4 regions of the Xenorhabdus sp. Sc-CR9 genome follow, and region 3 is predicted to be linked to each of the others. Evidence: predicted binding sites of a transcription regulator. Region 3 holds the regulator's gene; each other region holds the start of a gene.
What was found. The regulator Fur, encoded in region 3, represses iron uptake genes when iron is present. The targets are predictions, from matches to a motif close to ATAATAATGAGAACNACTATCAA.
Positions count from the first base shown of each region.

Region 1 (3,734 bases), on a different contig from region 3:
AACTTCGGCTCTTATCACCTGAGAATACTTTTATTTTAATACACTTAAAATATGAATAATTACATTGCTGTTGGCATAAATGATAATTAATTGTCTATAAATGAACTTTAATTTAATTATATTATTTTTTTTATTTTTATTATTAACGTATATCGACACAAGTGAAATTAAATTTACTTTTAGCTTGTTAATTTTATAGTAAGAATCACTTTTAATTTCACCATTAATATTTATTGTAAAAATAACATATTTATTCAACGTAAATGATAAAAACATATTATTATAGGTATTTTTATCTTTAAATTTGTTGTTTTTCTGATTTTGATGTGATTTTTAAATTTATTAACCATATTATTTATAAGATGGTTTATATTAATTATATCCAATGAATATTGAGAAAAAAGTTTTGCGAATGGGTATATAACTCATGAAAGACAGGAAATTTAGGATATCAAACTGCCCGATTTAGCTATTCGGGCAATTTGATTTATCAGATAATCAACTCAGTAACTAATGAGAAGATAATTAATATCGTTATTGAGCGGCAACAGCTTCCATTCCTACCAATCCAATTTTGAGGTAACCCGCTTTACGCAGGGAGTCCATCACACTCATCAAAGTTTCATAATCCACGGTTTTATCTGCCTGAAAGAAGATTGTGGTGTCTTTGTTGGATTGTGTAGTTTGATCCAATACTGAAGATAAGCTATCGCGATCAATCTGCTTATCACCGACATAAAGCTGATGATCCGCTTTCACAGTCAGGAATACGGGTTTTTCTGGTCTTGGTTGTGGTTTAGCTGATGATGCAGGCAAATCGACTTTAATATCTACCGTTGCCAGAGGTGCCGCTACCATGAAAATAATCAGCAGCACCAACATCACGTCAATAAATGGCGTGACGTTAATTTCATGCAGTTCACCACTATCGTCCAAATCTTCATTAAGACGCATTGCCATAATTTCTTACCTTGCTTCTGTTTTTTCAGCTTTACTGTCAGCCAGATCAAGATCACGCCCCAGCAACAAGATTGCCTGAGCAGCCATGTCTCCCACTTGCCCACGGTATGATGAAATGACTCGGGCAAAGATGTTGTAAATCACTACCGCAGGGATTGCAGCCACCAAGCCCAGAGCTGTTGCCAGCAATGCTTCTGCAATACCCGGTGCAACTACAGCCAGATTTGTGGTTTGTGAATGTGCGATACCAATAAAGCTGTTCATGATCCCCCAAACTGTCCCGAACAGGCCCACAAATGGAGAAATTGCACCGATGGTTGCCAGATAGCCATTACCACGTCCCATATGGCGGCTAATGGTAGCAACTGCGCGCTCCATACGAAATGAAGTACGTTCTTTGATGCCTTCCTTATCAGTACTTTCAGCAGACAGGACACGTTCTGACTGTGCTTCATTCAACAGCAGGCGGCTGATGCTCTGCTTGCCAAAATCTGTGGCAATTTTTGTTGCCGCATCCAAATTAGCGACATCAGCCAAGGCCAGTTGTTCTTTGCGCAAACGGCGGCGAGCCATTGACAATTCAATTCCTTTGGAGAAAAACAGCGCCCATGTGATGATAGAAGCAATCACCAAGCCTACCATGACGCTTTTTACTACTGCGTCCGCATTCTGGTACATACCCCAAACAGACAAATCTGTTGCAAAACCACTGGACGTGTTTTCAATCTGTGGAATGACAGTTTCGGTTACTGTGGTTTCGGCCGTCACACTTTCGGCCGCGTTACCTTCTGCCCCGTTACTTTCTGCCGCATTACCCTCTACAGTTTGTGTGCCTGTGCCTGTGCTTGGTGGTACATCCGTTTTCTGATCGTTAGCGGACGATTGCGCAGTTGCCGGAGCGGCTACCTGAGCAGCAGCAACCTGATTTTCTGGCGCAGCCGCCGCTGTTGACGGTGCCGTATCAGCCCATGCTGAACTTGTTAATCCGAGTGCCAATAGAATAGAAGCTGTCAAATTACGCATCAGTTAGCCTTACTCTCTTTCTTATAGATTCTGTTACTTAGCAATGAATAGCGTTTACTCATCTTGCTAATCCTAATATGACCTGAGCCATGCCTCTTACCACAGTGCTTGTTACCCACTGTGCTTCTTAACCGTTTTAGGGGAAAAGTCCGCCGCAAATGATATCAGACATTGAGCGATTTGATAGTAATTATCATTACTATTTAATGAAAAAGTTCCAATTAACGTTATACTTTCGCTAGTCTCTTCTGGTTTCCCTTCAACAGAACACCGTGAATTTTCCTCAAGTTGCCCGAATCTCTTTGGCAAATCTGTCTCAAATCTTTTAACTTGCTAATCATTTACTTGAACAAGTTTTATTTAGTCTCCGGGCAGTAAACAAAAAAATCAATTAAGGGGTGGAATGCCATGACTGAAAAAAAACTGGAAACCTTATTGGTCAATGCAGGAAGAGAAAAGAAATATACGCAAGGTGCCGTTAATACCATAATTCAACGTACATCATCTGTCATTTTCGATACCGTTGAAGATATGCATCATGCTTTGAATAACCACCATAAAAATACATTAGTCTATGGTCGCCGTGGAACAATGACGCATTTTGCCTTTCGGGATGCGATGACCGAGCTTGAAGGCGGCGCGGGTTGCGCACTTTATCCTTCCGGTACGGCCGCCATCACTAATTCTATCCTGTCTTTCGTAAAGACAGGCGATCATGTTCTGGTAACAGGCAATGCATATGAGCCAACACAGCTTTTTTGCAATAAAGTTCTGCAAAAAATGGGAGTTTCCACTGATTATTTTGATCCGATGATCGGTGAAGATATCGCTTCGCTTATTAAGCCAAATACTACCGTGCTCTTTCTTGAATCACCCGGTTCACTGACAATGGAAGTACAAGATGTTCCCGCCATTGTACGAGCCGCCCGTCAGGTCAATCCTGAGATTGTTATTATGATTGATAATACATGGGCGGTCGGCATTCTGTTTAAAGCTCTGGAGTTTGGTGTCGATATTTCCATTCAATCTGCCACAAAATATATCATCGGTCACTCCGACGGAATGCTGGGAACAGCAGTTGCCAATGCGCGATGTTGGGAACAACTCAGAGAGAGATCTTATCTGATGGGGCAAATTGCTGATCCGGATACCGTTTATATGGCAACCCGTGGATTACATACACTGGCTGCTCGCCTCAAGCAACATGAAGAAAACAGCATTAAAGTTGCCAAGTGGCTCGCACAACAGCCGGAAGTTGCTGAGGTGAATCACCCCGCCCTGCCTTCTTGCCCGGGACATATTTACTTTAAGCGCGATTTCACCGGCGCTTGCGGGTTATTTTCTTTTTTCCTGAATACCCAGCTTACCCCTGAACAAGTTTCTGATTATCTGGATAACATGAAGCATTTCAAAATGGCGTATTCATGGGGAGGGTTTGAGTCATTGATTTTAGAAGTCCACCCCAAAGTGCTCAGAGCACTGCACCAGTATGATTTATCGAAAAAAACCGGCACGTTGATCCGCCTTCATATAGGACTGGAAAATCTGCAAGACTTGATTGATGATCTGGAAGCAGGTTTTGTTCGACTGAAAGGCCGTTAAATTTCAGACAAAGTGATTCACTAAAACCGTGGTTGTCTTTCTTTCTATTACAGACAACTGCGGTTTTCCATATGCTGAATCAAATCAATCCCCATCTCCTCATTTTGCGGTACACTGAGCTGGATCCATTTTGTTAACTAGAGCGTGTT
Region 1 covers NZ_CAWQTY010000199.1:18,520-22,253, forward strand. Annotated here, with positions in the region: gene exbD (TonB system transport protein ExbD) at 535-960, opposite strand; gene exbB (tonB-system energizer ExbB) at 967-1,983, opposite strand; gene metC (cystathionine beta-lyase) at 2,392-3,585, shown strand.
Region 1: exbB (tonB-system energizer ExbB) is a predicted target of Fur. The motif match lies at 2,164-2,186, and genes of this name have one in related genera.

Region 2 (9,669 bases), on a different contig from region 3:
CGAATCGTTGTCCCGGGTAATCTCCAATATATTTTCGGCACTGCCTGTCCCCAACGAACCCAACACTAGTTTAATCGGTGTATCAGTATTGCATGCCAAACCAACATCGAAATGTTGTTCTCCCGCAGTACTATTGATACCTGAAAACTGTGCGCTTCCTATCCTGCCCATAGGAACAAGAATGCTCTTTTCTTTTAACACACAACTGGGCGTAATAAAGTGTATTTCATTGAGGGAAAAAGAATATATGACCGTTCCAGCCAAACGCGCGGTCAGTACACCAGAATTTATAGCACCAGAGCCGGTGCTAGCTTCTGTTTTCACAAACTCAATCTTAGTTTCATCTCCCTGATCATTAACCCGAATCCCTATACCCGCTATCCCTGAATCATGAATACTTTTATTGCCATTCATCATAAGGGGATATCCCGTAAACTCCCACTTGATCTTTTCCGACCTATCGCAATGAAATCTATTTAAATCAATATGTTTTACGGGATAACTATCAATGACAGCACCAATACCCATCCCTTGATTTAGAACAACTTGCCCCAGATTGATGGAAAAATTCTGTGCAACATATTTAGACTCAAAATGACAGGGATCTGTACGGCTATATGCGTTGGTAAACAACCCAGTCAACATAAAGCTGATAGCCAGTAATAAACTGAATTTATTATGGGAAATAAGCATATGTGCATGATCCTATTCGCAATTCATATCTAAGGTATATACACCAGATGGTGGTTTTTTTTCCGACAGGAAATAATTGACCATGCAGGTTTTAATCTCTGGAGTTCCCCATTTGACCTGTAACCTGCCACTATCCGGCATCGCAGTGAGGTAGACCTGCCCTTCACGACTCACAATCGAATCGTGGGTTTCATCAAGCTCATTTGATTTCTCCGGCGTGACTTTAGCGCCAAAAGGAACTGGCTTGCCCCGATAAGACAAATACATCAATATCCTATTTCCCATTCGGGTCTGAAAATTGGCCAGAACAAGAGCACCTTTTGTTGGCACGACTGATTGCGTATTCACATCAATATCAACATCATCCGAAAAAGATTCTGGTTCCAGCGCCACCCGATTTTTACGATAACTGGCAACATACGGTACAACCGCATAACCATTCCAATCCGTAGCAACCGCCGTGTTATTGGCGATCTTGATGCCGTTTGCCTCCTTTGCCCGCACCAATACAGCCGTTTCACCCAATTCTTGGGATAAAGTCAGGCCATATGGATGGATAACAATTCCTCCATTAATACCGTAATTTAACTGCCTGCTATGATTCTGCTGACTATGATATTGATAGTTATAGCCAGCATTAATTCGACCAGAAGCTCCCTTATATTCTCCCTGGATACTTCCACTCCCACCCTCTCCTTTATTGGCATAGCTCTGATGTAAACTGTAGAACAGATTATTATCCTCAAGGGCAGTTCCACTCAAACCGATCAGTTGGGATGCCTTATTATTCTTGTTGAAATTGACGTTATAATTCACCCAACTATGCTTGAGCCAGTGATCAAGGGGAAGGTGGATATTGAATGTCCATATTTGTTCATTTGCAGCAGAATCAGGGCGAAGATTGTAGGAATAATTCAGCCCATAACTGATCCCTTGGCGGCTCATGTTGTAACCTACATTAAGTGAACGCTCATGGTCATCTCTACTCCAATAATCTTCCTGCAATCCCATCACATATATCCGGCCCAAATCCCCCAATGATTGGTTAACTTGCAGCTGTAATTTGCTTTTCCTATTATTTAGATACCCAAAAGAGTGAGCAACATTCTCAATACGATTGGAGTTGCTGAAATCATAAAACCCTTCAGTTGAATAACGATAACTCGCCAGCGTCAAATGTGTTCCTGTCAATGAAAAATCTTTTTCATACCGTAAACGATAAGCCTGCCCAGTAGATTTTTTATTTGATGGTAATTCAGTATTAGCATGAGCAGCATCGACAGAAATGGAACCAAAATTGCCCAAATCCACACCAGAACCTAACAAAACAGATTGATAATCAGAGGATAGAATTGTACCACCATAGATAGTGAGCCTATTGTGCAGACCATAAGTCAGTGTTCCCTGAGAAAAATAAGGTTTACGCTTATTGCTGCTGATAGAACGATAACGCCCCATCACCAATGAATATCTGATATTGCCTTCCCGCAACATCGTCGGCATGGCAGCAATTGCCTGAGTAAAACGACGTTCCCGGCCATCCGCTTCTTTAATGATAATATCCAGATCACCACTGGATGCCGTTGGATGAAGATCATTAATTTCAAATGCACCAGGCGCAACATAAGTTTGGTAAATAACATAACCATTCTGTCTGATTGTCACTTGTGCATTACTCTGAGCAATACCACGCACAACGGGCGCAAAACCTTTTTGGCTATCCGGCAACATATTTTCATCAGACATGAGCTGAATTCCACGAAATTCAATTCCGTCGAACAAATTGCTGGAAGTGAAACTATCACCAATAATCAATTGCCCTTTAAGGGAATGAATATCTCGCTGCAAATATGTACTGATACTTTTCCAATGCTGATTTTGATTTGAATAACTGAAATTATTACGCAAACGCCAGGCATGCCAATTAATCCCGGATCTAAAATTCAGGTAATTACTCTGTGTAGAATGATGATGTGGCTTCCAAGTTGTGGCACCATTGTAATTATAATTAATCAGCAATGAAGTTAACCCCTGATCCCACGATTCAGAAGAAACATAGTCTTTGGCATGATAATCCAAAGCTGCTTGAGGAATACTGATATTTAATCGTTGCCGATTAAAATCAAAACCTATACTGGCAAACGGAATATATTTACCAATATCGGTGATCACCGTTTCTGGCGCTAAACTTGCCAATTCAGGAAATGAACCCATTTTTACGCCCATATCCTGCCATTTTTTAACCGTCATTTTTGGCTTTAATTTATTTTCATCTAAAATAAACTCAATATTCTCTTCATTTATTTTCTTTTTATTTAAATAAATATCTACCCAGTAAGTACCGGGTGGTTGAAAGCCATCCTGAAAAATAGAAAGATCGATATCATCAGTAAAATCACCGTCAATTTTCAGAGCATGAATATTAAATTTATTCTCTGCATTCACGGTTGAATAATAAAAAAAATTCCCTGCCATGATTAATGAAGAAAGTAAAAATCTATAATTATTGCCACAATATGATTGTTTAGCAAGATCAGGCCTGATTTGTTTTGACATATTTGATTTTCTAACAATATGGTGAAGTGGCTTTATCGGAGATAATGTAAATTCCGTTGAATATCAACTAAATATCTGCAAACTCTGGCTTTGTTACGCCACCATAATCATTGATAACTTTCCAGCTCACTTTTCTGGCATTTTTTAATGGTAAAGGCCAACTCAATTGTCCAAAAGGTTTAATCATGCCTGCATGTTTAATATCATACTTATCGGCATTAAGGGATGAAAAAGAAATAAAATAAGGGGTTGGATTTTCGGCTATTAACTGTCCATTTTCTTGCTTGAACTTCATTTGCTTATAAGCAACGGTTGCCTTTTCTTTCAGTTGTACAGGCCGATAAAACAGCTTTATGCGTGAATTAACTACAATTTGCAACTGGTTCATGGTTGTATCTGACGTTGATGTATCAGGGATCGATTTAATATTAACCCAAAATACTGATTCTCTATCCATCGGCAATTCATTGCCAACTTTGACAATACGTAAAATATTTTCATTACTACTCGGCAATTTAAATAAAGGCGGTGTTACGATAAACGGCGATTTTGTTTTATCATTTTCATCTTGAATCCAGCTTTGGATCAGATAAACAGCCTCTTTTTCTGGATTGTTAATGGAGATAGAAACTTCTTTTTTATCACTTAAATAAACAACTCTGGTGCCACCAACAACGACACCAGCTACAGCGAGGCTGCCACTAAAGAAATATAAAAAAACAACAAAAAACACACGATAATACGACACTGTCATTTCTCCGCCAATCATGATTATTTATATTCAATTAAATAACCTAAGCGTCCTTGCCAGGTTTTATACTCTTCATCTTTCAATCTATACCTGTCGTCTTTCAAGTTGCAGCTTTGTTGGCTGCGCTCACTCACCCCGGCCACATAGTTATCTATGCTCCAGGGGATTAATGAAAGGCTCCTGCCTTTCACCGATGGCCAGCCTTTGGCTGGGCAAATTCGTTCCCGACGAATTTGTCATTCCCTTGCCGTTGCGCTGCATCTTGAAATCCAATGGGTATACAGTTTTTACTATACTGCAACTTAAAATATATTAGTGTGGTATAAAAAATGTCGGAATGTTAATTATAAACTACGGTAAAATTAGTGACTGCATTAGCAGCGCCGGGACTCACCTTATCTTTTGTGGCAACATACTTAGCAACAAATCTTAATTCTTGATCAGCACTTCCATTAAATGAGCTATATTCAGAAGCCCCTGCTACCGGAATACGGGTATTAGTATCTGCTTCATAAATACCAATAGCAACGCCAGCAGCGGAATTATTATCTTTAGACAGCGACAAGAGATCTCTATTATAGCTATCACCAGGTCCGTCAAATTTGATAGAAATACTTTTTTCTTTCATCTCTGTCGGACAATCAATCAATTTGATATGAAATTTTGTTGGTGCAGCCGTATCATTTACATGCTTAAATGCATCTGCACTAATAACTCCCATATTAACAATTTGATCAACAGAGTCGCTATGAACCTTACAAGCATTCTGTATTACTTCTCCCGTAAATTTAACCACCCCATCCCCAGCATTTGCTGTTGCAGCAAATAAAGAAGATATAAATAAAGAAGGAATAAACAGCTTAGATTTCATTAAATTAAACCCCATTAGTCAATATACAAAAATATTCCTTCGGCTGAATTACAGACGATAAGGAAATAAGTTCACTTGTTTGATAGACCGTTTCAGCACTACACTCGCGCATCTACAGTGGTTGTCTTTTCATCTAAATAAAGCAAGCTTACGTCCCCGCTATGTGGCCTATAGTGGGGTCGGTCGCAAATTTCAGATAAGACAAAATAATAATAGCGACCATCTCATATAAATCAATATAATGATCCAATTAATTTATATATTTAGAATTTTATTCTGCAATATTCCTATATGTTTACTAAATGACATTATGTATAGGTGAAATCAATAGACATCGTGCTAAAAATTAAGAAATTATAAAAATAATATATAATTAGCAAACTAATGATTATTATCATTCCATAAATATTGACTATGATTTTCTTTAACGTGAGTGATAATTTATTATTTTTATATTATCAATGTGATGCAAATCTATTTTATATCCATTTATCATTTTAATTCAATTAGATATAATTAAATGAAGTAATTCTGTAAGAATAATTTAACAGCTCTCTAGATTAAAAATCTATCAATTAGTCTTTTGATGAGAATAAAATATACAAGTTTATATTATCCATTATAAATTAAATTTATAGTGATAATAACCATAGATAAATAATTTATGCTGATTTTATACCTGATGAATTTCAAGATGCAGTACAGTGACAAAGGAGCTAATCCCCGGAAACATAGCAAACTATGTGACTAGGGTAAGTGAGCGTAACCAACAAAACGACAACTTTAAAACGAAGAGAGATGATTCATTCACCAACTCTACTAACCAGTAATGTACGCAATCCCGCAACCTTATTTTCTATTTCAATCCATTCTTGTTCTGGATCTGAACCCGCAACAATTCCTGCTCCTGCATACAACGACAGCAAATTGTCATGAATATGTGCGCAACGCAACGAAACTGCAAACTCACTTTGCTTCAAACATAAGTAACCCGCAGATCCAGCATACCAATCACGATTGAAAGGTTCATTTTCTGCCAAAAATTGTCGTGCCGCCTCACGAGGTAAACCCGCAACCGCAGCCGTTGGCTGTAAACGACGCAAACAATCACTATCACATACCTGATTCAATACCCCGCTAATATGCCTGCGCAAATGCTGAACTTTTCTCAAACGAATCACATCAGGTAAAGCAATATCCACCGAAGTCACCCCACCTTGCAAACGCTGACAAATATCATCGACAACAATCAGGTTTTCATGCTGATTTTTTTTATCTCCCAACAGCCATTGCGCCAATTCAGTCGCTTTCTGATCATCTTCAGAATTTGCAACTGTGCCAGCCAATGCTTCAGTATAAAATTGCAATTGATTTCGGTAATAAAGCCGCTCTGGTGTCGAAGCAAGAAACGCATGGTTAGGATTAAACACAAGCATAAAGTGATAACAGCGGTGGTTTACTCCACGGCTGACTGCCATGAACTGCGCTGCCCGCAAAGGAGAGTTGAGCGTTAGTTCCGTTTTTCGCGCGATGACAACCTTTTCCATTTTATTTTGAGTAATCGCATCCAACGCCTGTCTAAGCAAAATATTCCATTGCCCATATTCAGGCATATGCTTTGCCTCTAACACGGCTGTCTGTAACGGGTAAAAAGGCTGATGAGGGAGAAGCTGACGAAGAAACTGACAGGCATTTTCAATATCCGATTTTCCGTCAATATTGATATATAAACGATTTTCACTCTGATGATGGCGCAATTCTAATCTCGGCAGAAATAGATAACTTTCTTTGTCAGCGGTGTCTTCCTGTTTATCCTGCTCTGAGTTTTTATCATAAAAATAGTGAAAATCTACTTTATCCCACGCATTCAACCCCCACAGGCGTATTTGTGGGAATTGACTATGCCTCTGTAGAAACGTCTCAGCTTCGGCAATATTGCTAAATTGACGGATTTGCCCACAAGCGACAACCTCTTCATGACCATCTCTATGCAGCCAGTAAAATTGTGGGTAATGGGGCTGGACAGATAACCATTCCAGCCAATGGATACCATCGCCAGTTGGTAATACGAAAGAGAACGATTGGATGCCAAGTTCGCTAACATTTTCGGTACTAAGAAATTCGCATACATCAGCGATGATATTGGCAATTTGATTCACATCTTTCCCCATTAACAATGTGATAAAAAACTGAATTATACGAATGCCAAAAAATTATGAAAGTACTTATCATTTATAAGGTTTATGTTAGCCCTCAATACTCCCGCAAGCTGCAACTTGAAAGACGGCGGGATCACTCATTAAACAGCGTCTATACCCATTGGATTTCAAGATGCAGCGCGACGGCAAGGGAATGACAAATTCGTCGGGAACGAATTTGCCCAGCCAAAGGCTGGCCTCCGGTGAAAGGCAGGAGCCTTTCATTAATCCCCTGGAGCATAGATAACTATGTGACCGGGGTGAGTGAGCGCAGCCAACAAAGCGGCAACTTGAAAGACGACAGGTATATAAATACAGAATGTAATTTCACAATACAGTAATCACATGACGAATGAACCAGATTTAAAAATCAAAGCAAAACAAATAAATTTAATATTATTAATTTGTTTTAAATGGAAACTTCATCAAAAAGCAATATTCACTGGAGATAATAAAAACCAGATAAGGGCATGGATAAGCAGATTAATAAAAACGCTTAATTAAGATTGCTATATAATGACAATAAAAAATATTCACACTTAGCCTGGGTGTTTTTATTGAAATCAGGTAAATTGTTGTTATTTATTTTTTCGATATTTCATAATTTACAATTAATAAAATATAACCGCATGATTTAAAGCAATTATTTTCAGTTAATTATGTCAATGTAATTCATTGAAATTATCACCAATAAATATAGTGATATACATTAACCAAATATGTCTCGTTATTTTCCGAAAATTCCCCATTGATATAAATTCACACAGTACGTATTATTCTGCCTCTTCTAAAATTAATAAATTAAAATTTTTCTTAATCTAAATTAAATATCGCTCCGTCTGGCTTTACTGCTTTTAAAACCAATAAGCAGTATAAAAAAGGGGGTACCGTGCCATATCTTTATTTCAGGCCGATAGACTATCACAGATATCGGTATAAACTGTTATCGTTATTTATATCACTAGGTTGTTTAATAACAACAGAAGTCGCACAAGCAGATTATGATGCATTAATTCAACAAGCCAGAAGTGGTAATACTGATCCCATGCTTGAATATATTCGTCAGGAAGAAAAACAGTACTATCTTTCTTCTTCACAAATTGCCGATTGGTTGCAAGTGGCGGGCTGGGCTGGACATAACGATGAAATCATTTCCCTTTGGCAACGTTATCGTACAATGGCTATCCCAGCCAGAGGGATCACAGCGGTTGCACGAGCTTATCGCAATAAGCGCCAATGGCCACAAGCAATTCAACTGTGGCGGACAGCCCTATCTTTCGAAAAACAAAACAGCGACATAAAAGCCGGCCTTATCATGACGCTGGCTGATGCCAAACAAGATAAAGAAGCCCGCTGCCTGGCGAAAAATTTACTGACACATCATCCCAACGCCACCAATTACCGTTTGATGGCTTATGTTGATCAAGCTGCCGGGCGCACGTGGGATGCCATGCAAATACTTTCTGCTGCCTATGAACGGTTTCCCAACAATACAGAAGTAATTCAAGCTTATCTGTTCAGCCTGAAAAATAATCGGGTCAGTGAGCCGGCATGGAACTTGGGGCAACAATACGCTGCACAATTAACCGACAACCTACTGCTGACAAAAGAACAATTACGCAGGTTAGAGACCGATGCCGCAGCAGAATTGGTCCGATTATCAATAATCCCCAATCGCAGTGAAAAAGAGCGGTTTGATATCGCAGACAGAGCACTTGCACGTTACGAAAATATGCTCACCCAATGGCGATCTTTGCCTGATGCCCGACAAGATTATCAGCGAGGGCGTGTAGATCGCCTTGGTGCCCTTCTTGCGCGCCATCGAATGCAGGACATAATCAATGAATATCAATCCTTGCAAACAGAAGGAGTAAATATACCGGAATATGCCCAGAAATGGGTGGCTTCAGCCTATCTGAACCTACGGCAACCCAATAAGGCAAGGGATATTTTGCGCTCTTTGAACTATCCCTATGGGCATAACCCATCGCCCGCTAAAACACCTTTACCTCATATTACGCCAGAAGATGATAGCGTCCTTTTCTATGCTGATGTGGAAAGCGAGCACCTGAATGAAGCCCGACAACTTGCCGCCGATATCAAGCAACGAAATGCTTATGTGGTTAATGTGTTTGGTTCCCCTATTCCTGTCCCTAATGATGACTGGCTACAAGGGCAACAATTTTTAGCTGAATCTGCACAATTGCATGAAGATCTTCCTGATGCCGAAAAGCGGTTTACTCACTTAGCCCGTACAGCTCCCGGTAATCAAAAATTACGCATTGATCTGGCCTCAATCTGGTTAAATCGCGGCTGGCCACATCGTGCGGAAAATGAGCTAAAACAAATTGAAGGACTCGATCCGCGCAATTTGTCACTGGAAATTCAACAGGGTTATACCGCCTTTGCTCTGCAAGAATGGCATCAAATGGATTTACTGGCCGATGATGTTATTACCCGCGTACCGGAAAATATGCCTGCTAAACGATTTAACCGCCTGCGCAATGTTCATCATATGTCAGAACTGCGCATCAGGGTCAGTCAGGGTATTCATTCCGGTAGCCCGAACAGCGGTAAACACAGCTCAGATATTGAGACTG
Region 2 covers NZ_CAWQTY010000174.1:25,922-35,590, forward strand. Annotated here, with positions in the region: gene AACQ81_RS10235 (fimbrial protein) at 1-693, opposite strand, end outside; gene AACQ81_RS10240 (fimbria/pilus outer membrane usher protein) at 706-3,249, opposite strand; gene AACQ81_RS10245 (fimbrial biogenesis chaperone) at 3,317-4,003, opposite strand; gene AACQ81_RS10250 (hypothetical protein) at 4,154-4,306, shown strand; gene AACQ81_RS10255 (fimbrial protein) at 4,341-4,871, opposite strand; gene AACQ81_RS10260 (isochorismate synthase) at 5,675-7,030, opposite strand; gene AACQ81_RS10265 (hypothetical protein) at 7,182-7,310, opposite strand; gene pgaA (poly-beta-1,6 N-acetyl-D-glucosamine export porin PgaA) at 7,959-9,669, shown strand, end outside.
Region 2: AACQ81_RS10260 (isochorismate synthase) is a predicted target of Fur. The motif match lies at 7,087-7,109, and genes of this name have one in related genera.

Region 3 (9,669 bases):
GCGACTTCCGGCGATGCCGTCCCTAAGATACTGGCGAATACTGATACAGAAGACATCAGTCAATATTTATCTGATCTGGAAGGTGAGTTGTGGAAACGTATCACGGAAGATCATAATACTCTGATGACACCTGAAAATCGTTTTGCGAAAAACCAATCGGTGGTAAAAGCGAGCGAGGGTAAACTGCGTGGACAGATTATTCCCACACCGAGAGAACTTTCCATTCATTCTCAGGATGTCGATTTATCCCGGGGTGTGAAATTAGAATTGGGCGGGGTGGGTGATAAATCTATTCAGGTGATCAGAGAACGTTTCAAATCCCATAATATTCCATTAGCGGATAACGGCTATCATATTGCGACTCAAATTAATGCAAACAAATTCACCGGTAACTGGCGAATAAAGGGCGCTTATTCGTTGGACATCACAACCAAAGGAGCACAGATAGTTGCATTTGATCAATCTGGTGTCTTTTATGGTCTGCAATCCCTGTTTTCCTTATTGCCCGCCAACGGCACACCTAAAATAGCCACATTGAGGGCAAAAGATGCGCCGAGATTTGAATACCGTGGAGTGTTCCTTGATGTAGGGCGCAATTTTCACAGCAAAAAAGCCGTTTTGCGTCTGCTCGATCAAATGGCTAACTACAAGTTGAACAAATTCCATTTCCACTTGAGTGATGATGAAGGTTGGCGTCTGGAAATTCCCGGTTTACCGGAACTGACAGAAGTTGGTAGCCAGCGCTGCCATGATTTAAGCGAGACTAAATGCGTATTGCCACAATTGGGATCTGGGCCGAATAACAATAACATGGGCAGTGGTTATTTCAGTCGTCAGGATTACATTGATATTCTGAACTACGCTAAAGCTCGCCAGATAGAAGTGATCCCGGAAATTGATATTCCGGCTCATGCCCGTGCCGCTGTTGTATCAATGGAAGCGCGTTATAAGAGGTTAATGGCACAGGGTAAAGAACAAGAAGCCAGTGAATATCGTTTGCTTGATCCGACCGATACCTCAAACACCACATCCGTACAGTTTTACGATCGCCGGAGTTACCTTAATCCGTGCATGGATTCCTCCAAGAAATTTATCGATAAGGTAATAAGCGAAATTGTTGCCATGCATAAAGAAGCCGGATTGCCGTTAAATACATGGCACTTTGGTGGGGATGAAGCAAAAAATATTCGTTTGGGCGCAGGGTATCAGGATAAAGACGGTCCAATTGTGCCGGGAAAAGGGATTATTAACAAAAAAATCGAAGACAAACCGTGGGCTAAATCCAAGGCTTGCCAGAAGATGATAGCGAAGGGTGTGATTAAAGATGTTGATGAACTCGCCAGCTACTTTGCCATTGAAGTCAGTAAGATCGTCAATACTCACGGTATTGACACAATGCAGGCATGGCAGGACGGCTTGAAGCACGCCAAATCAGCCAAAGACTTCGCCACTAAACATGTTGCGGTAAACTTCTGGGATACCCTCTACTGGGGGGGCTATGATTCGGTGAATGACTGGGCAAATAAAGGTTATCGGGTCGTTGTTTCCAATCCTGATTATGTCTATGTCGATATGCCATATGAAGTTAATCCGAAAGAGCGTGGTTACTATTGGGCAACTCGGTTTAATGATGAGGAGAAAATTTTCAGCTTTGCTCCGAATAACCTGCCACAAAATGCAGAAACATCGGTAGATCGCGACGGCAATAACTTCAATGCCCACAGCAATAAACGCTGGCAGGGTGCTTATGGAATGTCAGGGCAATTGTGGAGTGAAACAGTACGAACGGATGAACAGATGGAATATATGATTTATCCGCGTTTACTGCCGTTGGCGGAACGGGCATGGCATCGAGCGGGTTGGGAGTTGGATTATCAGCAGGGAAGAGAATTTAAAGGCAGAATAACGCGTTATGTCGATATGGCTGAGTTTCATCATGACTGGGTACGTTTTGCCAATCTGATAGGGCAGAATGAACTGGCTAAATTGGATAAGGCCAATGTTTCGTACCGTTTGCCTGTGCCGGGTGGCAGAATTGTTGGGGGAGTCTTCGAAGCCAATATTGCATTTCCGGGTGTTGTTATCCAATATTCATTGGATGATGGCAAAACATGGCAGGTTTACGATGACAGGCAGCGCCCTTATGTCACTGATAATGTGAAAATTCGCTCAGTCAGTACCGATGGGAAACGTTTTAGCCGGATAGAAGAAGTAAAATTTTAACGCATAAAGCGAACTGCCGATTAGCTTAGCTAATCGGCAATTGCTATTCAAACTAAATGAAATACCAAAAGCAAATTACATCATTACTTCTCTATTACATTTACTTTTTATGAATTTTCATCATGCAGAGCGCTATCTTTGCGACAATCACCAGCAGCACAGTGACCGTATAAATAAAGGCTATGGTTTGAAAGCTTAATTTTATAACGGTCAGCGATGATTTTCTGACGTTCTTCGATAAACTCGTCATTAAATTCAATGACTTTACCGCAATCAAGGCAAATCAGATGGTCATGGTGATGTTGCTGAGTGAGTTCAAAAACCGATTTACCACCTTCAAAATTGTGGCGAGTGACAATGCCGGCATCATCGAACTGGTTCAACACGCGATAGACAGTGGCGAGGCCAATCTCTTCACCGATATCAATCAGTTTTTTGTAGAGATCCTCCGCACTGACATGATGGCATTCTGGGTCCTGTAGCACTTCCAGAATTTTTAGTCGTGGAAGTGTTACTTTAAGTCCAGCATTTTTCAATGCTTTATTGTTGTCGGTCATGCGGATTCAGTCCTGTAACTTGAGTTAAGTGAAATTATGATACTTGGGTGTATCGTGAGGGAATCATAATTCTGTTTCACGTTGCTGATTATAGGCATGGATATTCAAAATGAAAACCATGCCAGACCTGATATCATGACACATTATGCAAGAATAATCCTGCGGGAAAGGGAAACTTATGCCCCCAAAATCTCTGATAGACTCATTTCGGTCTTGATTTTCTGCACCCAAGCTTCAACTCGTTCATCAGTCAATTCTGGCTGACGATCTTCATCAATGGCCAGACCGATAAAGTGATTGTCATCGGCCATGCCTTTAGAGGCTTCAAAGTGATATCCTTCGGTCGGCCAGTGGCCTACGATAATGGCGCCATTAGGCTCAATAATATCGCGAATGGTGCCCATAGCATCACAGAAATACTCTGCATAATCTTCCTGATCACCACAGCCGAACAGAGCAACAAGTTTTCCTTCAAAGTTGATCTCTTCCAATGTCGGGAAAAAATCATCCCAATCACATTGAGCTTCACCATAATACCAAGTTGGGATGCCAAGCAGCAGAATATCAAAGGATTCAATGTCTTCTTTGCTGCTTTTGGCAATATCGCGGACTTCAGCAACATCAGCACCGCCCAATTTTTCTTGGATCATCTTGGCGATGTTCTCTGTGTTGCCTGTATCGCTGCCGAAGAATATACCTATTATTGCCATAAAATGGGTTAACCTCTTGTTTTATATGTGCATTAAGCCTATGCACATTGCGCTGAAATCAGCAGGAAAAATGTTAGTTTTAATAAAATGAAAAGCGTTATTTTGACCAAACATCCATGACAAATCTGTCAGATTTGTGTGGTGATAGCGTTTCATTGCTGTTGAGTAAAATCAGTTAATCGGCAAGGTGATTTTTTTCTGCCAGTTGAGCTAACAGCATCTGTTCAATCAGCTCACTGCGACTAATATTGCGCTGCTTTGCCAGATGATTCAGTGCATAGACAGCATCTTCGTTGAGCTTGAGTTCTACTCGACGCAGTCCTTTGACTTTATCCCGTCGCAACTGATTACGTTTATTGATCCTAAGCTGCTCATCTCTGGACAGCGGATTTGTTTTAGGTCGCCCTGGCCTGCGTTCATCTGCGAACAAATCCAGTGTGGTGCGATCAGTTTGTTCTTTTGCCATAAATTCAATTGATAAAGGGCGTGTACCAATAATATAGCGGGCAATAATACCTTAGCTGGACGCGTGTCGCTACTGGTTGATGGGGGAGATTGTTAGAATCAACATTTATGATGTAAGCATTCTTTGTATCATGCGGGTAAGAAAATCAAATCATTTATTAGTGTTGATAATTATTTGCAAAGTGCAAAATTAGTTGGCAGAAAAAAACTTAATGGTGATATTTCTGGCGATACTCTTTTGGTGTCAGCCCATTGTAACGTTTAAATAATTCCCTGAAATAACGGGTATCTTCATAACCCACTTCATGGCTGATCTCTTCAATGGTTTTTTGGGATTTTTCCAGCCAGCGTTTTGCCTGTGACAAACGGATCTGCTGGATATACTGGATTGGTGTTTTTCCTGTGGCGATTTTGAAGCGGCGTTTCATTTGCCGCTCACAAAGATGGATCTTATTGGCTAAATCAGTGACGGATAAAATTTCAGAAGGAAAAGCATGCATCCAGTCTTGCAGTTTGTGGATCAATACATCGTCATGTTGGCGATATGGCGTAAAATTGACGGAATCTGACGATAATTCGCTGTCATTTTCACCTAACAGAAATTTTGCACATTGATCTCTGGCATATTGTCCATAAATTAACTCCACAATATTCAACATACAACTGCCACCGCCGTAAGCGTTCGAGATACAAAAACGGTGATTGTCACGAATGACCTTTTTATCACTATAAAGCGGAATATGAGGAAATAACGTTTTGAATTCAGAGGCAAAATGAGGGTGAATGGTTGCACTTGCCTGCAATAATCCTGCTTTTGCCAGCATGAAAGTGCCTGAACATATTGAAACGATGGGAATGTGTTTTTCATCCATAGTCCTGAGCCATTCCATGATTTCCTTTGAACAATGCCGTGGTTCCCATTCAGGAAAACCCAATGAACCGATCAGAATGATATCGGGTTTCAGATCCTTTAAGTGGAGAGAATTGGGAAGGGGGGGGTAAAGAATACGGTGGGGAGAACTGTCGGTATCATTACGGAAGGAAGTATAATCAGCCACCATAAATAGACCATTGGTGTCATTTATTTGTGGGCTTGCAGGGGAAATAATGTTGACATGGGGAATAGCGCCGCCAATGGTGTTGGCGGCAATGGTCAGTATTTCAATCGGCATGGCAACCGATGTAACAGATGTGTGAGAAAAAACCAATGCAGTGATAGTGACTTGTTTCATATTGATATTCTCTTCCTTAAGAACATTTTGTTATATTAATTTCATAATGAAATTAATTCTAAGGGGAAATAAGCCTTATGTCTCCAATGAATTTTCCGTCTTGATAATCACTTAGTCTGCTGATGCCAAAGTTGAGCGTATAAACCGTCTTGCTGCACAAGGGCATCGTGTGAATCTGATTCAACAATTTTTCCCTGATCCAAAACGAAAATTTTATTGGCATGGCGAATGGTATTCAGCCGATGGGCAATACTGATCACTGTTCGGTTTCGGCATATTTCATCCATATTGCTCATGATGGCGGCTTCAGATTCATAATCCAGTGCAGAAGTGGCTTCATCAAGGATCAGGATCTTTGGGTTACTCAGCAATGCCCTTGCCAGTGCGATACGTTGGCGTTGCCCGCCAGAAAGGTTATTCCCTTTTTCACCAACAGGGTGGGCGAACTTATGGGGAAATGTACTGATGAAATCAGTCGCCCCTGCTAAGGCAGCTGCATGATAGACTTCTTCATCACTGGCATTGGGTTTGCATAAGCGAATATTGTCCGCGATGCTGCCGGAAAATAGAATGCTTTCCTGTAAGACAACACTCATGTTGCGTCGCAGCGATACAGGATCAGCAATCGCCAAATCCATTCCATCCACCAAAACCTGACCATGTTGTGGCACATATAGGCGCTGTAATAATCGGGTCAGAGTACTTTTGCCTGAACCTGACGGCCCTGTAATGCCGATAAATCCTCCGGCCTCAATTGCCAGTGACAGGTTCGCCAGAACTTCAGGTGTATCAGTATGATAGCGGAAGCGAATATTTCTGAATTCAATCTGGCCTGCCAGTTCGGGTGCCGATGCCAGCCCTTGCTTACTGTGTTCCATAGGTTCATCAAGAATATCGCCGACCCGTCGCAGGGAGATCAGCGTATGCTGAAAATCTTGCCAGACCTGAGCTAACCGCAGGATCGGCTGGGTAACGTGCCCCGCCAGCATATTGAAAGCAATCAATTCACCCGGAGACAAATCACCATCAAGCACACCTCTTACACCCCACCACAAAAGCAGTGCCGCAGCAACTTTCTGGATCAGACTGATTCCTTGTCCTGCTACCAGTCCGCTTTTCTGGGCGGAAAAACGTTGGATCAACTGTTGACTCAACACTTTTTTCCATTGGTACAAAAAGCGTTTTTCCGTTGCGGTAGTTTTGATGGTTTCGATGCCTGTAATGGCTTCGGTCAGGAAACTAACGGCATTGGCATCAGATTCATACTCTTTTTCTACCTTTCGCCGAATGATTGGCCCGATGGTGATCCAGAGCAGGAAATAGAGCGCCAGAGAACTTATCACGATCCATGTCAGCAGGGAGGAGTAATGAAACATGACTCCCAGAAACAGAATGATGAAAATCAGATCAAGCAGCAGCATAAGCGTAGAGCCAGTCAAGAACTGACGGATCTGTGTCATTTCCCGGACGCGGGAGATAATTTGCCCTGTCTGACGTTGCTTGAAATAGGGCAGAGGTAATCCCACTAAATGGCGGTAAAGCCTGCCGGAAAGCTCCGAATTGACTTGGCTGGCCATATGCCCAAACACGGTGTTGCGAAGGAAGCTGTATAAGGGTTCAGCCAATGCCAGTGACAACATCGCCATGCCGAGGACATGCAGACTAGAGATACTCCGCCCGACCAGTACCTTATCAATAACGTTTTCAAACAGCAAAGGTGATGCCAGTGCGAAAAGCTGCAACACAATGGCAAACAGGAAAATATCCCGCAATTGGTTTTTTTGCCTGAAAATGGAAGGATAAAACCAGCTCATGCCGAATTTGACCTGTTGCTTGGTCAGGGACTTATCTGCCACCAGCAGTATTTTATATTCGCTCAGTTCTTTGGGTTCACTTAGCGCTTTATGCTTTTTGGGTAAGTGATGTATTTCTTGTTTTCCGGTAGTGGGATCAAACACAGTAAATCCGTCAGAATGGATTTCTGATAATATCCACCAGCGCTGTTCCAACTCAATTAATGCAGGTAAAGGTATTGTGGCAGCAGTTGCGGGAGTCAGGCGATCAAATTTGCTGTGTAGTCCGAGCGAATCAGCGGCTTCACGTAGTTGCGGATCTGTCAGCATCAGGGAATCCAGCCCCAACACATGGTGTATTTGTTCGACAGAAGCCACTTTGTGAAATTGTTTCCCCAAATAGGCAATGCACTCCAAAGCATGATTTTGCAGAGTGGAATCCGCGCCACTGGTAAAGGAAAAATTGTCAGTCATGATTATTTCTCCCTCAATGCTTCAGATTGATATTCCTGAATCGGGCTGAGCAGATAATCAATAACTCGCCGCTGATCCGTTTTGATTTCCGCAATGATGGACATACCTGCCGTGATTTCGACTGGTTTTCCATCCACCATAATATTGTTCTGCCTGAGGCTGATTTGGGCAGGGAAAACCAGTCCCAATTGCTCATGCGTGGTGGAATCCCGTGAAATGCTCAATAACTCCCCTTCAATTGTGCCATAGCGGGTATAAGGGAAAGCATCGACTTTGACCGTAACAGGTTGCCCGGGGCGGACAAAACCAACATCTTTGTTCAGGATCTGGACTTCAGCAAGCTGGACATGATCATCCGGCACAATCACCATCAAATTCTGGGCAGGCTGTAGAACTGCACCGAGAGTATGGACACTCAATTGCTGGACTGTGCCGGTTACAGGAGAACGTACAATCTCCAGTTCTTCCCGCTCCTGTACTTTGGACATTTCCTGTTTCAGTACAGCCAATTGCATTTCGGCCTGTTTTCGTTTTTCAAACCATTCCCGCTCTTTTTGTACTTTTACTCTTTTTAAACGTTCTTCCAGACTTTTGTATTGAGTGATTAGAACACTCAGATCCGATTTTTGCTGGGCGATCAGCCTTTCTGTTTCCAGAAATTCCTTCTCTTGTTCCAGATATTCCACCTTGCTGATGACCTGCTTTTGGCTCAAGGTTTTTCGCGCCTGTAAACGCTGGCTGATGTTTTCGCGCAGATTGTTCAATGACCGAATATCGCTATCCCGCGCTTTCTGAGAAGTGACATTGATCTCCATTTCTGCGTAGATATTGGTGATGCTTGAATCGAATTCCTGTTTTTCGTGTTGATAATGCTTTAGGATCTTTGCCTGTCTGCCCTCAGGTTGTTGCTGGAAAAGTGGCAGGGATTTGGGATCATGTTTTCCGAGCAGGGCCTGATAGCGAATCTCTTCTTCTGTCAGATAATCACGTTGTTCGATCAGACGGGCAATATCCTGATTAACCCCCAGTGTGTGGAGTGTAATCAACGGCGCACCTTTCTCAATGTGCTGCCCATTTCCCACATGAATGGCAATAATGCGACTCTGTTCATAAGCCTGAATGATTTGGGAACGGCCAGAGGCAATCAGTTGTCCGGTTGCGGTGGCCTGTACGTCTAATTTCCCCAGACAGGCCCAGAGCAGGGCGCCCATAACTCCAATACTCAGGGTTATCGCTGTATAACGGGCGAACGGGGAAGGCGGACGTTGTGATAACGCCAAATGCGTCGGCAAAAAATCATAATCGGGGGAAGGCGCACGTAACCTTTCCATTCCTTTGCGTAACATAACCTTAGACATGGAAATGGCCTTAAGTGTGGAAATAGCCTTAAGTGTGAAAACCGCCTTAAGCGTAAAAATCGCTTTAAGCATGGGAAGGCTCCTCTTGCTTTAATTCTTGTTGTAATTGCCAAAGTTTCCGGTAGTGCTTGCCCTGTTGCAGAAGTTGTTCATGGCTGCCTTGTTCAGTGATTTGGCCTTGGTGCAATACAATAATCCGGTCACATTGACGTACCGTGGAGAGTCGGTGTGCAATGGTGATAACTGTCCGGCCCTGGGAAATATCTGCCATATTGGATTGAATAACGGCCTGTGATTCGTCATCCAGCGCGCTGGTGGCTTCATCAAGGATCAGGATTTTTGGATCTGAGAGCAGCGTCCTGGCAATGGCCAGACGTTGCCGCTGACCGCCTGATAAGGACTGACCACCTTCAGCAATCACCGTGTCATAGCCCATTGGCAGCTTGAGAATAAAATCGTGTGCACCCGCGAGCTTTGCAGCCTCAATCACTGCGGACAACGGGGCATCAGGACATGATTGTGATAAATTCTCATAGACTGTTTTATTGAACAGAAAGTTTTCTTGCAGCACGATACCGATCTGCTGCCGGATAGATTCAATATTGAGATTCTGTAAAGGAATGCCATCCAACATGACGCTCCCACTTTCCGGGGCATAAAGCCGCAGCAGCAAACGTGCAAGAGTACTTTTACCCGAGCCGGAGGTTCCCACGATACCCACGGTTTCACCCGCCCGGATATTCAGCGTGAAATGGTGAATAGTGGGGGGTAAATCGGGTTGATAGCGGAAGACAATATCAGAGAGTGAAATGGCTCCCTGTAATTTAACTTGTTCATTTCCTGCCTGATGTTCTGTC
Region 3 covers NZ_CAWQTY010000011.1:57,664-67,332, forward strand. Annotated here, with positions in the region: gene AACQ81_RS00725 (beta-N-acetylhexosaminidase) at 1-2,223, shown strand, start outside; gene fur (ferric iron uptake transcriptional regulator) at 2,331-2,780, opposite strand; gene fldA (flavodoxin FldA) at 2,957-3,490, opposite strand; gene ybfE (LexA regulated protein) at 3,666-3,956, opposite strand; gene AACQ81_RS00745 (GlxA family transcriptional regulator) at 4,165-5,187, opposite strand; gene AACQ81_RS00750 (type I secretion system permease/ATPase) at 5,295-7,454, opposite strand; gene AACQ81_RS00755 (HlyD family type I secretion periplasmic adaptor subunit) at 7,457-8,884, opposite strand; gene AACQ81_RS00760 (type I secretion system permease/ATPase) at 8,877-9,669, opposite strand, start outside.

Region 4 (9,669 bases), on a different contig from region 3:
CTTTGCTGGCCTCAATCGGATTGGAAAGTGCACTCAGGGTAAAGGTCTCTTTCAGACTGCCCCATGTTTCCGCTACGGAATCTTCCAATTGATCCAGTAAGTTGAATTCCTCCGGATTAAATGGCTGTTTAGTAATGTTTTCTGCGGTATACAGGGTGTTCAGGGTGCCAACCACCACTTCTTTTGCCATTGCTCCAGTTACAAGCCCGACGGTTGCTTGCCAGTTATCGGGATGTACACCGATGGGTTCCAATACTGGTGTAATCACTTTACTCACTGAGGCTAGTGCTGATTCGTTGACATTATCCACCGTCTTACCAGAGAAAGAGAAACTGTTCAGGGCACCAATAAACATACTTGCTGCGACAATGACTTTACCCGCACGTATCACAAAGCCTTTCAGACGTTGCCAGGTCTGGAGCAACAAAGTCTTGGCATGAGGCACATGGTAGACCGGCAGTTCCATGATAAATGGCGATGCTTCACCACGCATCAGGGTATGTTTGAGGAGAAGCCCGGTCAGAATGGCGACAACAATTCCTAACATATACAGTGAGAACACAATACTCGCACCGCTTTTTCCGAAGAAAGCCGCAGCAAAAACTGCGAAGATAGCCAGCCTTGCACCACAGGACATAAACGGAGCCATCATGATGGTAATCAAACGTTCGCGCGGGGCATCCAGAGTTCTTGAACCCATCACGGCGGGAACGTTACAGCCAAAGCCGACGATTAAGGGCACAAAAGATTTCCCCGGCAACCCGATTGCCTGCATCAGCCTGTCCATGACAAACGCTGCTCGTGCCATATAGCCAGAGTCTTCAAGGAAGGAGAGGAACAGGTACATCATGCCAATTTGGGGAACCAGTGGCAGCATCGTATTGATACCCCCGCCGATGCCTTGGGCGAGGAAAACGGTCAACCAATTCGGGAAATGAAGTGTATAGCCCAGCCATTGCATTCCATCAATGAAAATAGCGGAAGATGCTCCGTCGAAGATGGGCTGTAAGGCTCCTCCAATATTGATGGCAAGTACAAACATCAGATACATGATAAACAGAAAGATGGGAAGACCCAGCCAGCGATTCAGTATTACAGAGTCTAACACTCGGGTCAGTTTGTTTGGTGTCGCTGTGCGGGTATCAATGACGGACAAACAAATTTCGTTAATCGCTTCATAGCGGGCACCCGCAATGATCAGGTCTGGTTCTGCAATCTGTTGTTGCAACCGGATCTTGCTTTCAGCCTGATTTGCCGGAGTCAGTCCTGAAATTTCAAGACCATAAATATCGCCTTCCAGTATTTGCAAAGCGAGCCAGCGGCGTTGCTGTAGGTTGAATTTGTCTGCAATCTGGTCGGAAAGGAGGGCGATCTCCTGCAATAATGCATCGGGAAATTTGACCTGCACCGGATTAGATTTTTGCGGATAATTATCGATGGTTTTTTTTAGTACATCGATCCCTGTGGCACGGGTAGAAACCAGTGGTATAACTGGGCAACCAAGGCGTTGCTCCAATGCCGCGACATCAATATTGATGTGCTGGTTTTGGGCGATATCCAGCATATTCAGCGCAATGATGCAGGGAACGCCCAGCTCAATCAATTGAAGTGAAAGATAAAGGTTTCGCTCTAGATTCGATGCATCAACTACATTGATTAACATATCAGCTTCGCCACTAAGAATGTAGTGGCAGGCAATCTGTTCATCAATGGAGGTCTGTTCCGAAATTGTTGTGAGAGAATAGGTTCCGGGGAGATCGACAAGTTCGACTTGATGGTCATGGGTGGTAAAGTGGCCTGTTTTGCGTTCTACCGTGACACCGGCCCAGTTCCCTACCCGTTGTCGCGAGCCTGTGAGTTGATTAAAAAGCGTTGTTTTGCCGGCATTGGGGTTACCGATCAGACCTATGGTTAATTGTTTCATCATACTTTCTGCCTATCAGGAGGCGATACTTCTGTATCCGGTTATGTGAGATGAGAGAAGTGAGTAAGCCGGGGCTGTTTTGAACCCGGTTTATACTTTACCCTGAGCCTCGCTAGTCCAGAGCTTCATCTAACATAAGTAATTCTAAATCTTGTTTACGAAGAGCAAGATTAGATTTGGTTGTTTCGACCTGTATTGGGTCGCCCAACGGGGCGATGCGAATAACTTTAAATGTTGCTCCGGGCAGGACACCGATTGACAACAATTTTTGTCGATAAGCCGGATTAATATCTGGAGAAAATCCCAGAATTTTATATCTGCGCTCTGGAATAAATGACATATAACTCTCCGTTAAAACTGAAAAGAGAAGTGATTATAAGAATTATTATCCTCAATAAAGGGAAATTCACAAGAAAAAATTATGGCGGTGATTATTAATTAAGATTATTAATGATAATAATAGGCAATATCAATACGAGTTATTTATCACTGAATTGACATGAAACAAATTGATATTAATCAAATTAATGGTGATTTTTTGAAAATAAATGACGATGTTCAGTGTCTAATAAATTTCGGAAAATTCATTTTATGGATAAGTAATTAGAATTGATAACAGGGTATGGGGGAGGATCTATTGCTGCAACAAGCCCCGAATAATAAACGGAGCTTGTTGATTTTTATTTTTTCATTAATTTATTGAATGGTTTTTTATTTTCACTGGCGATTTATCTGTCATTGAATTTTCGCAGATGAAAGCAACTCGCTCAGTGGCACCTGAACACGATCATCATCTTGATTCTGGCTCCAAGCATCCGAATCGTATACCCACCAGGCCTGAATTTCCAACTCATAGAAACGGCGGGGTGCATTGCCTTGATAATCGCTGATAGGACGGGCTTTTTTCTTCCTGATATTTTCATCGGGATAGGTTTTCAGGAAGAAGTAATCATAGGTTTCCTGTAACTGCCCGTCAGAAATTTGGCGGGCATAGCCAATGAACTGAGAACCAGCCAGATCCAACGATGAATCAGGCAGAACCTGGCTACTGTATATTGTCCCGCTTACACGGGGACTGTTATACAGTTCCCGTGAATGTCGAGTCTCTTGTTTTGAATACCAGATCAGCGTCAATGGATTATATTTGGGAATATAAAATATCGTTGATGACCAGACTGAGTCTGCATCCGGATCATGAGTGGAAAGATTAAAGAAACGGATATTGCTGAGTAAGTCAAAACTGTTTTGGATGTATTTTTTCATGTTTTCCTCTACAGTGTTAAGTTGTTCTTTATATCCTTTATTTTTCAAATGACTATTGAATTACCTGCAATTTGAAATTTATTGGATGTAGAACATATTGGTTTTTCAGTTGATAATGTTTTATTACATTCAATAAGTTATGGTTTCATGGAATTTATTGCGGAATGAATTATACGAAGTATTAGTGAGAATAGGCACCTGCTATAACCCATTTAAATTTGTAATGTTATAAATAAATAGGTTCATCATTATGAATATTATGGTTTTTATTGAAGATAATTCTGACGAAATTTAAGTTTTCTTTATGTCATAATTAGTTAATCACTCCAATCACCGTTTTTATAAATATACGATTATCTATGTGACCGGGGTGAGTGAGCGCAGCCAACAAAGCTGCAACTTGAAAGACGACAGGTATAAGCGCTGTTTCTTGAGATCTATCGGGCACAGACCCTATTTTATTTCATCCTGAACTGGCCCTGTGAGCCAGTTCAGGATGTCATTATATTGAGATTAACGCTTTTTGCCAAAGGCGGCAGCCAGTGCATCACTCATGACTCTGTTGGTTATGGAAGCAGAACCTGAAGAACGGGAGGTCTGCTGGCGGTTTCTACCATTCCCGTTGCGACCGTTGCGCTGTTCCTGATGATTACCACCTTGAGAGCTACCACGGCGTGCCGATGTTTCGCCGGGCTGTTCATCAAGACGCATGGTTAATGCAATGCGTTTGCGGTTCAGGTCAACATCCATCACTTTCACTTTCACGATATCGCCTGTTTTGACCACAGTATGTGGATCTTCAATGAAGCGATCAGACAGGGAAGAAATGTGCACCAAGCCGTCCTGATGGACACCGATATCTACGAATGCACCGAAGTTGGTCACGTTGGTGACGGTGCCTTCCAGAATCATGCCGGTATGCAGATCATTCATTGTCTCAACGCCATCAGTAAATGTGGCTGTCTTGAATTCAGGACGTGGATCGCGCCCCGGTTTTTCCAGCTCTTTCAGAATGTCGGTGACGGTTGGGATACCAAATTTTTCTGTTGTGAAATCCTGTGCGTTCAAATTACGCAGGGTCGCAGGGTTACCTACCAGTTCAGGCAGAGTCTGCTCCATTATTGCCAGAATTTTCTCAACCACCGGATAGGCTTCAGGGTGAACGGTTGAAGCATCCAGTGGATTATCACCCTGACTGATACGCAGGAAACCTGCACATTGCAGGAAGGCTTTCGGGCCCAGACGACTAACTTTCAGTAATTGTTCACGGTTATTGAAGCGACCGTTTTCATCACGCCAGTTAACGATATTTTGGGCAACTGAACGGGTCAGGCCGGCAACACGAGTCAGCAGGGCGACGGATGCTGTATTCAGGTCAACGCCGACGCCGTTTACACAGTCCTCAACCACGGTATCCAATTTTTTGGCAAGCTGGGTCTGGCTGACATCATGCTGGTATTGACCAACACCAATTGATTTTGGTTCGATCTTCACCAGTTCTGCCAGTGGGTCTTGCAGGCGACGGGCAATAGAAACTGCACCACGCAGGGAGACATCCAAATCAGGGAATTCTAGTGCCGCCAATTCTGAAGCGGAATAAACGGATGCCCCTGCTTCGCTGACGACTACTTTCTGAGCTGTGACGTCAGGATATTGTTTCTGGACGTTGGCAAAGAAGCGCTCTGTTTCACGGGATGCGGTGCCATTGCCGATAGCGACCAGTTCCACTTGGTGTTTGGTACACAGGGCTGCAACACTGGCAGCAGCTTTATTTTCTTGCCCGGTATGTGGGTAGATGGTATCGGTAGCGATAAGTTTACCTGTTGCGTCAACAACAGCGACTTTTACCCCTGTACGCAAACCCGGGTCCAGTCCCATTGTTGCGCGCATACCCGCAGGTGCGGCCATCATCAGGTCGTGCAGGTTACGGGCAAATACGTTGATGGCCTCATCTTCGGCTTTCTCGCGCAGTGTGCCCATCAGCTCGGTTTCCAGATGCAGCAGCACTTTGATGCGCCATGTCCAGCTCACCACTGTTTTCCGCCAACTGTCAGCAGGAGCGTTATTCAGGCGCAGGTTGAGGTGATCAGTAATAATTTGCTCGCAATAGCTCTCTTTTGGCGCTTCCTCAAATTGAGGATCGGCATTCAGAGACAGTTGCAAAATCCCTTCGTTGCGTCCACGGAACATGGCAAGAGCACGGTGGGATGGAACAGCGGAAATGGCTTCATGATGATCGAAGTAATCGCTGAACTTAGCGCCTTTTTCTTCTTTGCCTTCAACAAGTTTGGACACCAAGTGGGCATTTTTCCACAGGTATTCGCGTACTTTCGCCAGCAGGGCAGCATCTTCGGCGAAGCGCTCCATCAGGATATAACGTGCGCCATCCAGTGCTGCTTTGGTATTGGCAACGCCTTTGTCGGCATCGACATGGGCAGCGGCTGCCAGCTCCGGATCTTGTTGCGGATCTTGCCAAAGCAGATCGGCCAGAGGCTCCAATCCGGCTTCAATGGCAGTTTGCCCACGAGTACGGCGTTTAGGCTTATAAGGCAGATATAAGTCTTCCAGTTCAGTTTTGCTTAGGGTGGCATTAATGGCCTCCGCAAGCTCAACTGTTAATTGTCCCTGCTCCTCAATGGATTTCAGAATAGTCTGGCGGCGGTTGGATAGTTCGCGCAGATATCCGAGGCGGATTTCGAGCTGGCGAAGCTGTGTATCATCTAGACCACCGGTAGCTTCTTTACGGTAACGGGCAATAAAAGGAACGGTATTTCCTTCATCAAGAAGAGTAATGGCGGCTTGGACTTGCTGTGGCTGAGCCTGTAGCTCACCGGCAATGATTCGACTTAAAGATTCATTCATGGTCTGTTTTCTTCAACTTTCTTAGCGCCTGTAGATATCCGAAGACATCATCAGACAGTGCCAGATAGGTTCAAATATCATCTGAAATAATATCGGCGTGGTTCAAACTGGCTCCATTTATACGTGCTGAGAGCGATAATTTCCAGTTTAGCGCGATTTTTCGATTCTGTTGCGACAGAATTCATCGAATATCTTACGGGTTGAGATATAGTACACCGCCATTAATCATCTTTTCTCAAGTGAGTTTTTTCATGGCCAAGAGTAACTACATTACACGAGAAGGTTGGCATGCGCTTGATCAGGAACTGAAATATCTTTGGAAAATTGAACGTCCTCAAGTCACTCAGGCTGTTTCGGATGCCGCCGCATTGGGTGATCGTTCGGAAAATGCAGAATATATTTATGGGAAAAAAAGATTAAGGGAAATTGACCGTCGTGTGCGATTTTTGTCCAAACGATTGGATATATTGCACATTGTCGATCCTGATCCACGGCAAGAAGGAAAAGTCTTTTTTGGGGCTTGGGTTAAAGTTGAAAACGAAGATGGTGAACAGCATATATTTCGTCTGGTAGGCTCGGATGAATTCGATCCTGCCAAGAAGTGGATCTCCATTGATTCTCCCGTGGCAAGGGGATTACTCGGCAAACAGGTTGACGATGAAGTCACAGTGATGACTCCCGGTGGCATGGCAACATACTGGATACTACAAATTGACTACCAGCTTCTGGCATAAATCGGGATGATTGAGTCATAAACAGGAGGGCAAGGATAGAAAACCAAAACATAAGCAATTATTGCCAATCCCGCTAATGGCTTTAAAATACCTTCGATTATCTCTATTGAATACGGGTGAATATGGGTTTTCTGTAAGAACCATGGATATTGCAGGCATGGAGCATCTTGGGAGCTGAAACATGCAAGAGAGTTATAAGATCCTTGTTGTTGATGATGATATGCGCTTGAGGGCGTTGCTGGAGCGTTATTTATCTGAGCAGGGATTTCAAGTCCGTAGTGCAGCGAATGCAGAGCAGATGAATCGTTTATTGACCAGAGAGTCTATTCAATTGATTATTCTGGATTTAATGCTACCGGGTGAGGATGGTTTGTCTATCTGCCGAAGATTGAGAAGTCAAAATAACGCTATCCCGATCATCATGATATCCGCGAAAGGGGAAGAGGTTGATCGGATTGTTGGCCTTGAGATTGGGGCTGATGATTATCTGCCCAAGCCATTCAACCCGCGTGAATTGCTGGCACGTATGCGTGCTGTCCTGCGTCGTCAGACTAATGAGTTGCCGGGCGCGCCGACAGCGGATGATGCGGTGGTCAAGTTTGGAAAATTTAAACTGGATCTCGGAACACGTGAAATGTTTCATCAAGATGAACAATTGTCTTTAACCAGCGGTGAGTTTTCCGTACTGAAGGTTTTGGTTTCTCATCCACGTGAGCCACTGTCACGGGATAAATTGATGAATCTGGCCCGTGGGCGGGAGTATGGTGCGATGGAGCGTTCCATTGATGTACAGGTTTCCCGTCTGCGTCGTCTGATTGAAGAAGATCCTGCCCATCCCCGCTATATTCAGACAGTTTGGGGATTAGGGTACGTTTTTGTTCCTGATGGAAACAAAGTATGAGAAGGCTATGGCTTTCATTGCGTACTTTGTTTCATCGCACTTGGTATCTGGTGCTGGCGATGTTACTGGGCAGTTTGCTGATGAGTTCTCTCATCGTCCAGTTGCTGGTGAGGGTAGAAAAACTTTCATTCTGCACCGTATTCCCTTATATCTTTATCAGTGTTTTTATGACGGTGTCTTTGTTGTCCGCAGCATTCTGGCGATATATCCATATCCAGAAACAGTCACTGAAAGCCATGCAAAAAGCGGCCATAGATATGGGTGAGGGAAGAAAGGTCACATCATTGCCTGAAACGGGATCATCCGCAATACGCTCGTTGGTTAGCACTTTTAACCAGATGTCGGATAGGTTGAAATTACAGGAAAGCGATCGGGCATTTCTGATGGCCGGAGTGAGCCATGATTTACGCACTCCACTTACCCGTATTCGGTTGGCAGTGGAGATGATGGAAGGAACGGAAGAGTTTCTCACAGAGTCCATCCATCGGGACATCGAAGAGTGTAATACCATCATTGATCAGTTTATCGATTATCAGCGGGCAGGGCAGAATATGCCGATGACATGCTGTGAATTGAATGAGCTGATTGAAGCCGTTATTGAACCGGAAACGGTCATTGGGGCAGATCCACACTGTAAAGTGAATATTGAAAATTGCCTGTCTGAGCGTCCGATTCTCATTTTAGCCAACCCACTTTCCATTAAGCGCGTCATCGCCAATATGTTCACTAATGCCCAGCGTTATGGCAACGGATGGATTCGAATCAGCAGTGGAACGACGGAAGAATGTGGTTGGTTTCAGGTCGAAGACAACGGTTGCGGCATGGCAAAAGAAGACATGGTTATTTTGTTCCAGCCTTTTATGCAGGGACAAAGGAGCAGCAATAACCGTGGCGTGGGTTTGGGACTATCGATCATCCGTCGCATTATTGATAGTCACGAGGGATATATAGACGTGGGAGAAAGTGACAAAGGGGGATTATCCATTCGCGCCTATCTCCCATTGAATGCAAAATAGATTTCCCCAGAAACGCGCTGTCATAAAAATGTCATAATTAATACATTTTACTGTCATTGAATTCACCTATTTTTCCTCCTGTTTCATTTTTAAACTGAAAAACCAGATTGTTGACGATCTTTAACATCCGTTTTTAATTAATGATGTGTATCCCAGCAGGAGGGAGTATGAAATCAATGCGTACCACCGTGGCAAGCATCATGGCAACTGTATTTGCTGTGACATCTCTGTCTTCATTTGCTGCTACCAGCTTGACGGGGGCAGGTGCGACATTTCCCGCACCGATATATACCAAGTGGGCGGATTCTTATCAAAAAGAAACAGGTAGCAAAATCAATTACCAAGGCATTGGTTCTTCTGGCGGCGTAAAGCAGATTATTGCGAATACTGTTGATTTTGGTGCATCCGATGCCCCGCTTTCTGATGAAAAATTGGCGGCTGATGGCCTGTTTCAGTTTCCAACAGTAATCGGTGGTATTGTGCTGGCGGTGAATATTTCAGGCATTAAATCTGGTCAATTGGTTCTGGATGGCACAACTCTCGGCGATATTTATCTGGGCAATATCAAGAAATGGAATGATCCTGCTATTGCAAAACTGAATCCAGATCTCAAACTGCCGGATCAGAACATCGCGGTAGTGCGTCGTGCGGATGGTTCAGGGACCACCTACGTTTTTACTCGCTATTTGTCCAAAGTTAACAGTGGCTGGAAAGAAAAAGTCGGGGCAGGGACTACCGTCAAATGGCCGACCGGCCTGGGCGGCAAAGGCAATGATGGCATCGCTGCCTTTGTGCAACGTCTGCCGGGTTCTATCGGTTACGTTGAATACGCTTATGCGAAACAAAATAACCTTGCTTACACCAAATTAGTCGCAGCAGATGGCGCAGCAGTGGCACCTACGGCAGAGAGTTTCAGTGCCGCAGCCAAAGGCGCAGACTGGAGCCGCAGTTTTGCGCAGGATCTGACAA
Region 4 covers NZ_CAWQTY010000222.1:54,824-64,492, forward strand. Annotated here, with positions in the region: gene feoB (Fe(2+) transporter permease subunit FeoB) at 1-1,924, opposite strand, end outside; gene feoA (ferrous iron transporter A) at 2,037-2,264, opposite strand; gene AACQ81_RS17825 (pyridoxamine 5'-phosphate oxidase family protein) at 2,660-3,187, opposite strand; gene AACQ81_RS17830 (Tex family protein) at 3,701-6,049, opposite strand; gene greB (transcription elongation factor GreB) at 6,301-6,783, shown strand; gene ompR (osmolarity response regulator transcription factor OmpR) at 6,965-7,684, shown strand; gene AACQ81_RS17845 (ATP-binding protein) at 7,681-8,700, shown strand; gene pstS (phosphate ABC transporter substrate-binding protein PstS) at 8,868-9,669, shown strand, end outside.
Region 4: feoA (ferrous iron transporter A) is a predicted target of Fur. The motif match lies at 2,294-2,316, and genes of this name have one in related genera.